2 regions of the Sphingopyxis sp. OAS728 genome follow, and region 1 is predicted to be linked to the other one. Evidence: riboswitches for the same ligand, from Rfam matches in the RefSeq annotation. Region 1 holds a riboswitch; the other holds the start of a gene.
What was found. A riboswitch is a leader RNA that binds a small molecule or an ion and turns the genes downstream of it on or off. The one in region 1 is predicted to bind cobalamin.
Positions count from the first base shown of each region.

Region 2: another riboswitch for cobalamin. It lies ahead of GGC65_RS14970 (TonB-dependent receptor plug domain-containing protein); the one in region 1 lies ahead of GGC65_RS05875 (TonB-dependent receptor plug domain-containing protein).

Region 1 is NZ_JADBDT010000001.1:1,246,964-1,250,389, forward strand. It holds gene GGC65_RS05865 (acetyl-CoA acetyltransferase) at 1-353, shown strand, start outside; gene GGC65_RS05870 (acetyl-CoA C-acyltransferase) at 355-1,512, shown strand; cobalamin riboswitch at 1,563-1,783, shown strand; gene GGC65_RS05875 (TonB-dependent receptor plug domain-containing protein) at 1,961-3,426, shown strand, end outside.
Region 2 is NZ_JADBDT010000001.1:3,160,544-3,163,969, reverse strand. It holds gene GGC65_RS14975 (S41 family peptidase) at 1-1,222, shown strand, start outside; cobalamin riboswitch at 1,275-1,459, shown strand; gene GGC65_RS14970 (TonB-dependent receptor plug domain-containing protein) at 1,603-3,426, shown strand, end outside.

The DNA of each region.
Region 1 (3,426 bases):
GTGCCGAGATGCCCGACATCTATGCCTGCGACGGGGTCGAGGTGCATGATTGCTTCTCGATCACCGAATATATGGCGATCGATCATTTCGGTATCACCAAGCCGGGCGAAAGCTGGCGCGCGGTCGAGGACGGGACGATTGCGCTGGGCGGCAAATTGCCGGTCAACCCGTCGGGCGGGCTGATCGGGCTCGGGCATCCCGTAGGTGCCACCGGGGTACGGATGCTGCTCGACGGCTGGCGGCAAGTCACCGGAAACGCGGGCGATTATCAGGTCGAAGGGGCGCGCAACTTCGCGACCTTCAACGTCGGCGGCAGCGCGACGACCGCAGTCAGCTTCGTCGTCGGCACCTGATTTGACCGACGTTTTTATCTACGATGCGGTGCGCACGCCGCGCGGCAAGGCGCGGCCCGATGGTGGGCTTGCCGGGCTGAGTCCGCAGGAACTGGTGCGCCAGCAGGCGGCCGCGCTCGCCGCTCGTTGCGGCGCTATCGCGTCGGCGCCTGACGCGATGCTGCTTGGCTGCGTCACGCAGAGCGGCGCTCAGGGGGGGCATATCGCGATGCTTGCGAAACTCCACGCGGGGCTTCCCGACACCGCGGCGGCGCACAGCATCAACAATTATTGCGCGTCGGGGCTGTCGGCGATCGGTCAGGCGGTGGCGAAGGTCGCGAGCGGCGAAGCCACGCACATCCTCGCGGGCGGCGTTGAATCGATGAGCGCGAGCCCGTTCCTCGGCGACCGCGCGGGCTTTTACGCCAACGACGAACTGCCACCGCACGCGCGCTTCGTGCCGCCGGTGCTCGCTGCCGACCGGCTCGCCCATGTCGAAGGCATCACGCGCGCCGAGCTCGACGCGGTGGCGCTCAGCTCGCAGCAGAAAGCAGCGGCGACCGAAAATGACGCCGCCCTGCAATCCTCGCGCATCGCGACCGGCGCGCTGGCGGGCGAGGAATGCATCCGCCGACAAACCACAGCGGAATCGTTAGCCGCCGCGCCGGCCGCCTTTGGCGAACTGCAGGCGCAATATGCCGGCGCGCTCGAAGGCGCGACCTTCGAACCGCTGCACAGCATCGCCCACGCGCCGCCGATCTGCGACGGCGCGGGGCTGGCGCTGGTCGGCGGCGCAGGGCTGGGCATCGCGCCGCGTGCGCGCGTTGTCGCCTTTGCCGAGAGCGGCGGCGACCCCGCGGCCTCACTGACCGCAGGTTTCGCGGCGATGGACAAGGTGCTGACGCACGCCGGGCTGACGCTGGACGATATGGACCGGATCGAGTTCATGGAGGCGTTTGCCGTCACCATCGCCAAATTCCTGCGCGACCGCGATGCCGATCCGGCGCGCGTCAACGTCAGCGGCGGACACCTTGCAAAGGGGCATCCGATGGGCGCGAGCGGCGCGATCCTGACCTCGACCCTGCTCGACGCGCTCGACGCGTGCGGGGGACGCTACGGACTTGTCGTGCTGACCGGCGCGATGGGCGTCGGTGCGGCGATGATCGTCGAACGCCAATAGCCATTGCGCAAAAGCGCGATTCCGCTATGGGCGGCGCGTGCGGGGCTTGCCTCGCGCATGATCGCGCCGGTGCCCGAAAGGGCTTAAAATGGGAACGCGGTGAAGGGGCTCGTCCTGAACCCCCGAAGCCGAGGCTGTCCCTGCAACTGTAAGCGGCGAGCGAGATGCACCGGTCCGACGCGTTCGGATCAGCCACTGGGGTCACCTGGGAAGGCGTGCATCGAGCCCTGACCCGCGAGCCAGGAGACCTGCCGGCGTGGGTCGCTCAATGCCAAGGTCCAGGGAAAGGCCGCGGCACGGAGGTTTCCGTCGAGCGACAACCAGGCGGCCGGAGCCGCCTCGGTGACGGGGTCGCAGGCCATGACGCCACTTGCGCCGCCGACATCGGTCGATCGCGCGCGCGTATCGACAGGCTCCGCCTTCGTTGTCGGCGTGCGGGGCCCTACCCATGTTGAAATTTGCGACCATTTCCCTGTTGGCTTTCACGGCGGCGACGCCTGCGCCGGCCCAAACCACCGATAGCGACCGCGACGACATCGTCGTCACCGCGTCGGGGATCGAGCAACCGCGCGACGAAGTCGGTCAGGCGATCACGATCATCGACGCCGACACGATCGAAAAGCGCCAGACGGTCGACATCGTCGACCTGCTCGCGACGACGCCGGGCGTGCGCTTCAACCGCACCGGAAGCACCGGATCGGTCGCGGGAATTTCGCTGCGCGGTGCGGAAACGACGCAAACCCTGGTGCTGATCGACGGGGTGAAGGTCAACGATCCGAGCGGTATCGGCGACGGATATGATTTCGGCCATCTGCTGACCGGCAACATCAACCGGATCGAAGTGCTGCGCGGGTCGAATTCGGTCGTGCACGGCAGCCAGGCGATCGGCGGCGTCGTCAGCCTGATGACCGCGACCCCGGCCGAAGGCTTTGCGGCGGGCGCCTCGGCCGAATATGGGTATAGCGATACGCTCAGTGCCAAGGCCGATGTGTCGGGCACCACCGGGGCGATTTCGGGCGGGATCGGCGGGGCTTATTTTCGCACCGACGGCATTTCGTCGGCAGCGGTCGGCACCGAGAAGGACGGATACAAGAATTTCGCGGGCAACGCGCGGCTGAAGGTCGCGTTCAGCGACGCGCTGAGCCTCGACCTGCGCGGCTATTACATCAACGCCGACCTCGATTATGACAGCTTCTTCGGCGCGCCCGCCGACAGCGCCGACGTTGCCAAGCTCGACCAATATGTCGGTTATGCAGGGCTGAACCTGGGCCTGTTCGACGGCAATTTCACCAGCCGCGCGGCAGTGACGTGGATGCGCAACGAGCGCGATTATTATTTCGTGCGCGGCACCGCGCCCGATTACGGCTATTCGGGCACCAATTTGCGGTTCGAATATCAGGGCGTCGTGACGCCAGTGCAGCAGGCCAAGCTGATCTTCGGTTACGAGCATGAGCGGCCCGACTATGATTTCTTCGGCTTTGGATCGACCGACAGCCAGAAGGCGAATATCGACAGCGTCTATGCGCTGGGGATCGTCCAGCCCTTTACCGGCCTGTCGCTGTCGGGCGGCGTCCGTCACGACGACCACAGTCAGTTCGGCGGCGCGACGACCTTCGGCGCCAACGCCAATTATTCGCCGAATGCGGGCGCGACCAACGTCCGGCTGAGCTATGGCGAAGGGTTCAAGGCACCGTCGCTATACCAGCTTTACGACGCCTTCAGCGGCAATAGCGCGCTGCGCCCCGAACGGTCGAAAAGCTATGATATCGGCATCGACCAGAATCTGGCCGATGGCCGCGCGCTGATCTCGCTGACCGCATTCCTGCGCAACACCGACGACCAGATCAATTACGACAATGCGACCTTCACCTATGGCAATATCGATCGCACGCGTGCCAAGGGGATCGAGGCGAC
Region 2 (3,426 bases), 1.9 Mb from region 1:
CGCCCATAACAATGTCCAATCCTATATCGATGCGCTGGTCGCGCCGGCGCGCGCGCTGAACAAGGACCGCTTCTTCACCTACATCACGTCGATCGCCGAAGAAAACGCCTTCTTTTCGAATGGATCGAGTGCCGGTTTCGGGGTCCGGATGACCTATGACGCGGTAAACCAGCGCGTGCTTATTGCCGAGGCCTATGAAGGCGCACCGGCCTTTGCCGCGGGGATCGACCGCGGCACGGCGATCGTCGCGATTGGCACCAACAGCAGCAACCTGCGCACGGTCGCCAGCATCGTGAATGCCGAAGGCACCGCGGGCATCACCAATGCGCTCGGCCCGAACGACCCGGGGGTCAGCCGCGTGCTACGCATCACCGATGCCGCCGGCACCCGCGACGTCACGGTGGCGAAGGCGGACTATTCGCTCGACCCGATTTCCGATCGCTATGGCGCGAAGATCATCACCGAGGGCGGGCGCAGCTATGGCTATCTCAACCTGCGCACCTTCATCGCGTCGGCGGACGACCAGCTGAAGGCGGCCTTTGCCGATTTCGGCGCGCGCGGGGTGACCGATATCATCGTCGATTTCCGCTATAATGGCGGCGGCCTTGTTTCGACCGCCAATTTGATGGGCGACCTGATGGGGGCCAATCGCGCCGGGCAAATTTTCTCGCAGACCCGTTTTCGCGCCACCAAATCGGGAGAGAATGAAGAACATCGATTCGCGCCCAGCGCGCAGTCGATCGCGCCGACGCGCATCGCCTTCATCGGCACCGCTTCGACCGCATCGGCGAGCGAACTCGTGATCAATTCGATGCTGCCCTACCTCGGCACCAATATGACGCTGGTCGGCAGCAACACCTATGGCAAGCCCGTCGGCCAGATCGCGCTCGACAAGGCCGAATGCGACGACCGCATGCGCGTGGTCGCATTCGCGACGGTCAACGCGACCGGCGCGGGCGATTATTATGACGGCTTGGCGCCGAAGATCGCGAACAGCTGCGCCGCGAGCGACGATCTGACGCTTCCGCTCGGCGACGCGCGCGAAGCGTCGGTCAGCGCCGCGATCGACTTCCTCGCCGGCAGGGCCTGCACGACGCGGATCGCCGATGCCAGCGCCGGCGCGTCGGCGCAGCGCCGCGGCGCGCCCATGTCCGCCAAACCCGAAATGCTGGTCCCCGACCAGCCGAGCGCCGCCCAGCGCGAGCTGCCAGGGCTGTTCTGATCGGTCCACCGCTGCATCGCAGCAATTGACCGCAGCCGCAAAATGGGGCTAACGGCCGCGGCAAGCGACAGGTTCCCCGGCAACGGAGACTAAGAGGGAACGGGAAAACCCCGGCTGCCCCTGCAACTGTACGCGGCGAGCCATCGGCCACTTGCCATTGGGATTCCGGTCCCGAGAAGGCGGCCGACCGGCGCTGACCCGCAAGCCAGGAGACCTGCCCGTCGCCGTCGTCTTTCGACCGGACAGGGTGTGCCGGGCGGACGGGGGTGAACCCGCATGACGACAGGTTTGGCCGCGTTCGCGCGCGGGCTCGATGTCGTGCGTCCCCGGACAACCCATCGATCCCACGCGTGTGGGCGGCCTCGTCGATGGGGTACCCAATGTTCAAATTTGTTTTCCGAAGTTCGATCTGCCTTGCCGCCGTTGCGGCCTCCTCTGCCGCGTTTGCCGAGGACGCGGGCACGGCGCATGCCGTCGCCGCCGACGGCGACAGCATCATCGTCACCGCAACGCGCGCGCCGCTGACACTCGACGAAGTGCCGTCGTCGATCGCCGTGATCGACAAAGAAGCGATCGACCGCGCGCAGGATATCGGCGTCACCGAATTGCTGCTCCGCACGCCGGGCATCAGCATCTCGCGCAACGGCGGTTACGGCACGTCGACTTCGCTCCGCATTCGCGGCGCCGAATCGGACCATAGCGTCGTCGTGATCGACGGGGTGAAGCTCAACGATCCGTCGTCGACCGGCGGCGGCTTCAACTTCACCAATTTGCTCGCCGGCGACATTTCGCGGATCGAAGTGCTGCGCGGACCACAGTCGATCCTGTGGGGCAGCCAGGCGATCGGCGGCGTCGTCAACGTCGTCACCGCCTCGCCCGAAAAAGCGCTCGAAGGCAGTTTCGACCTCGAAGCGGGATCGCGCCAGACCGTCAGCGCGCGCGCCGCGGTCGGCGGCCGCACGGGCCCGCTGAGCTGGCGCATCGGCGGCCAGCGCTTCACCACCGACGGTATTTCGTCGCACGCCAAGGCGTTCGGCGGGGTCGAGCGTGACGGCTATCGCAACACCAATCTCTCCGGCCGCGCCGAACTCGCGCTCGCCGACAATGTCAGCGTCGATGTGCGGGGCTATTATTCGAGCGGCCGGGTCGAATTCGACGGCTTCAACGTCGACAGCAACGATTATGGCCTCAACAAGGAGTTCGTCGGTTACGCCGGGCTCAATGTCGACCTCGTGGGTGGCCGCTTCCGCAACCGTATCGCTTACGCTTACACAGACACGAACCGCGACAATTTCAATCCTGACCGCGCGCGTCCGCAAAGCTTCGAGGCCGACGGCAAGAACCAGCGCTGGGAATATCAGGGCAGCTTCGATTTTACCGACCGCATCACCGCGATCTTCGGGGTCGAGAATGAACGGTCCGATTTCCGCAGCCGCTCGCCCGCAGCGTCGCTGGCAACCCCGGTCCCGGCATTCGCGCGCGGCAAGGCCGAGATCACCAGCGTTTATGGCCAGCTCAGCGTCGAACCGCTCGACGGGCTGACGCTGAACGGCGGCGTCCGTTACGACGATCATGACAGCTTTGGCGGGCAGACCTTGTTCGCTGCGGGCGGCGTATGGCGCCTTTCGACCGGCACGGTGCTGCGCGCAAGCTATGGCGAAGGCTTCAAGGCGCCGTCGCTTTATCAACAGTTCAGCGAATATGGGAATATCGGGCTCGACCCCGAGGAAGCGCACGGCTGGGAAGCCGGCGTCGAGCAGCATCTGTTCGACAACAAGCTGATGGTCGGCGCGACCTGGTTCGACCGCACGACGACGAACCAGATCATCTACAACAGCTGTTCGTCGACGACGACCAACCCGATGTGTTTCGTGCCGGGTGACCCGACGACGCGCCGTTTCGGCTATTATTCGAACGTCGCGCGCAGCGAGGCGCATGGCGTCGAGGCGACCGCGGCGCTGGCCCTCGGCGGATTGAAGCTCGACGGCAATTACAGCTGGATCGTCGCCGAGGATCGCTCCGAAGGCACCGCCAATTTCGGCAAATGGCTGCCGCGCCGGCCGCGTCAAACGGCCAACGCCTCGGCGAGCTATGGCTTCGATTTCGGGCTCGAACTCGGCGCAGCAGTCCGCTGGTCGGGCAAGAGCTATGACAATGCCAGCAACGCACAACGGCTCGACGATTATACGCTCGTCGACCTGCGC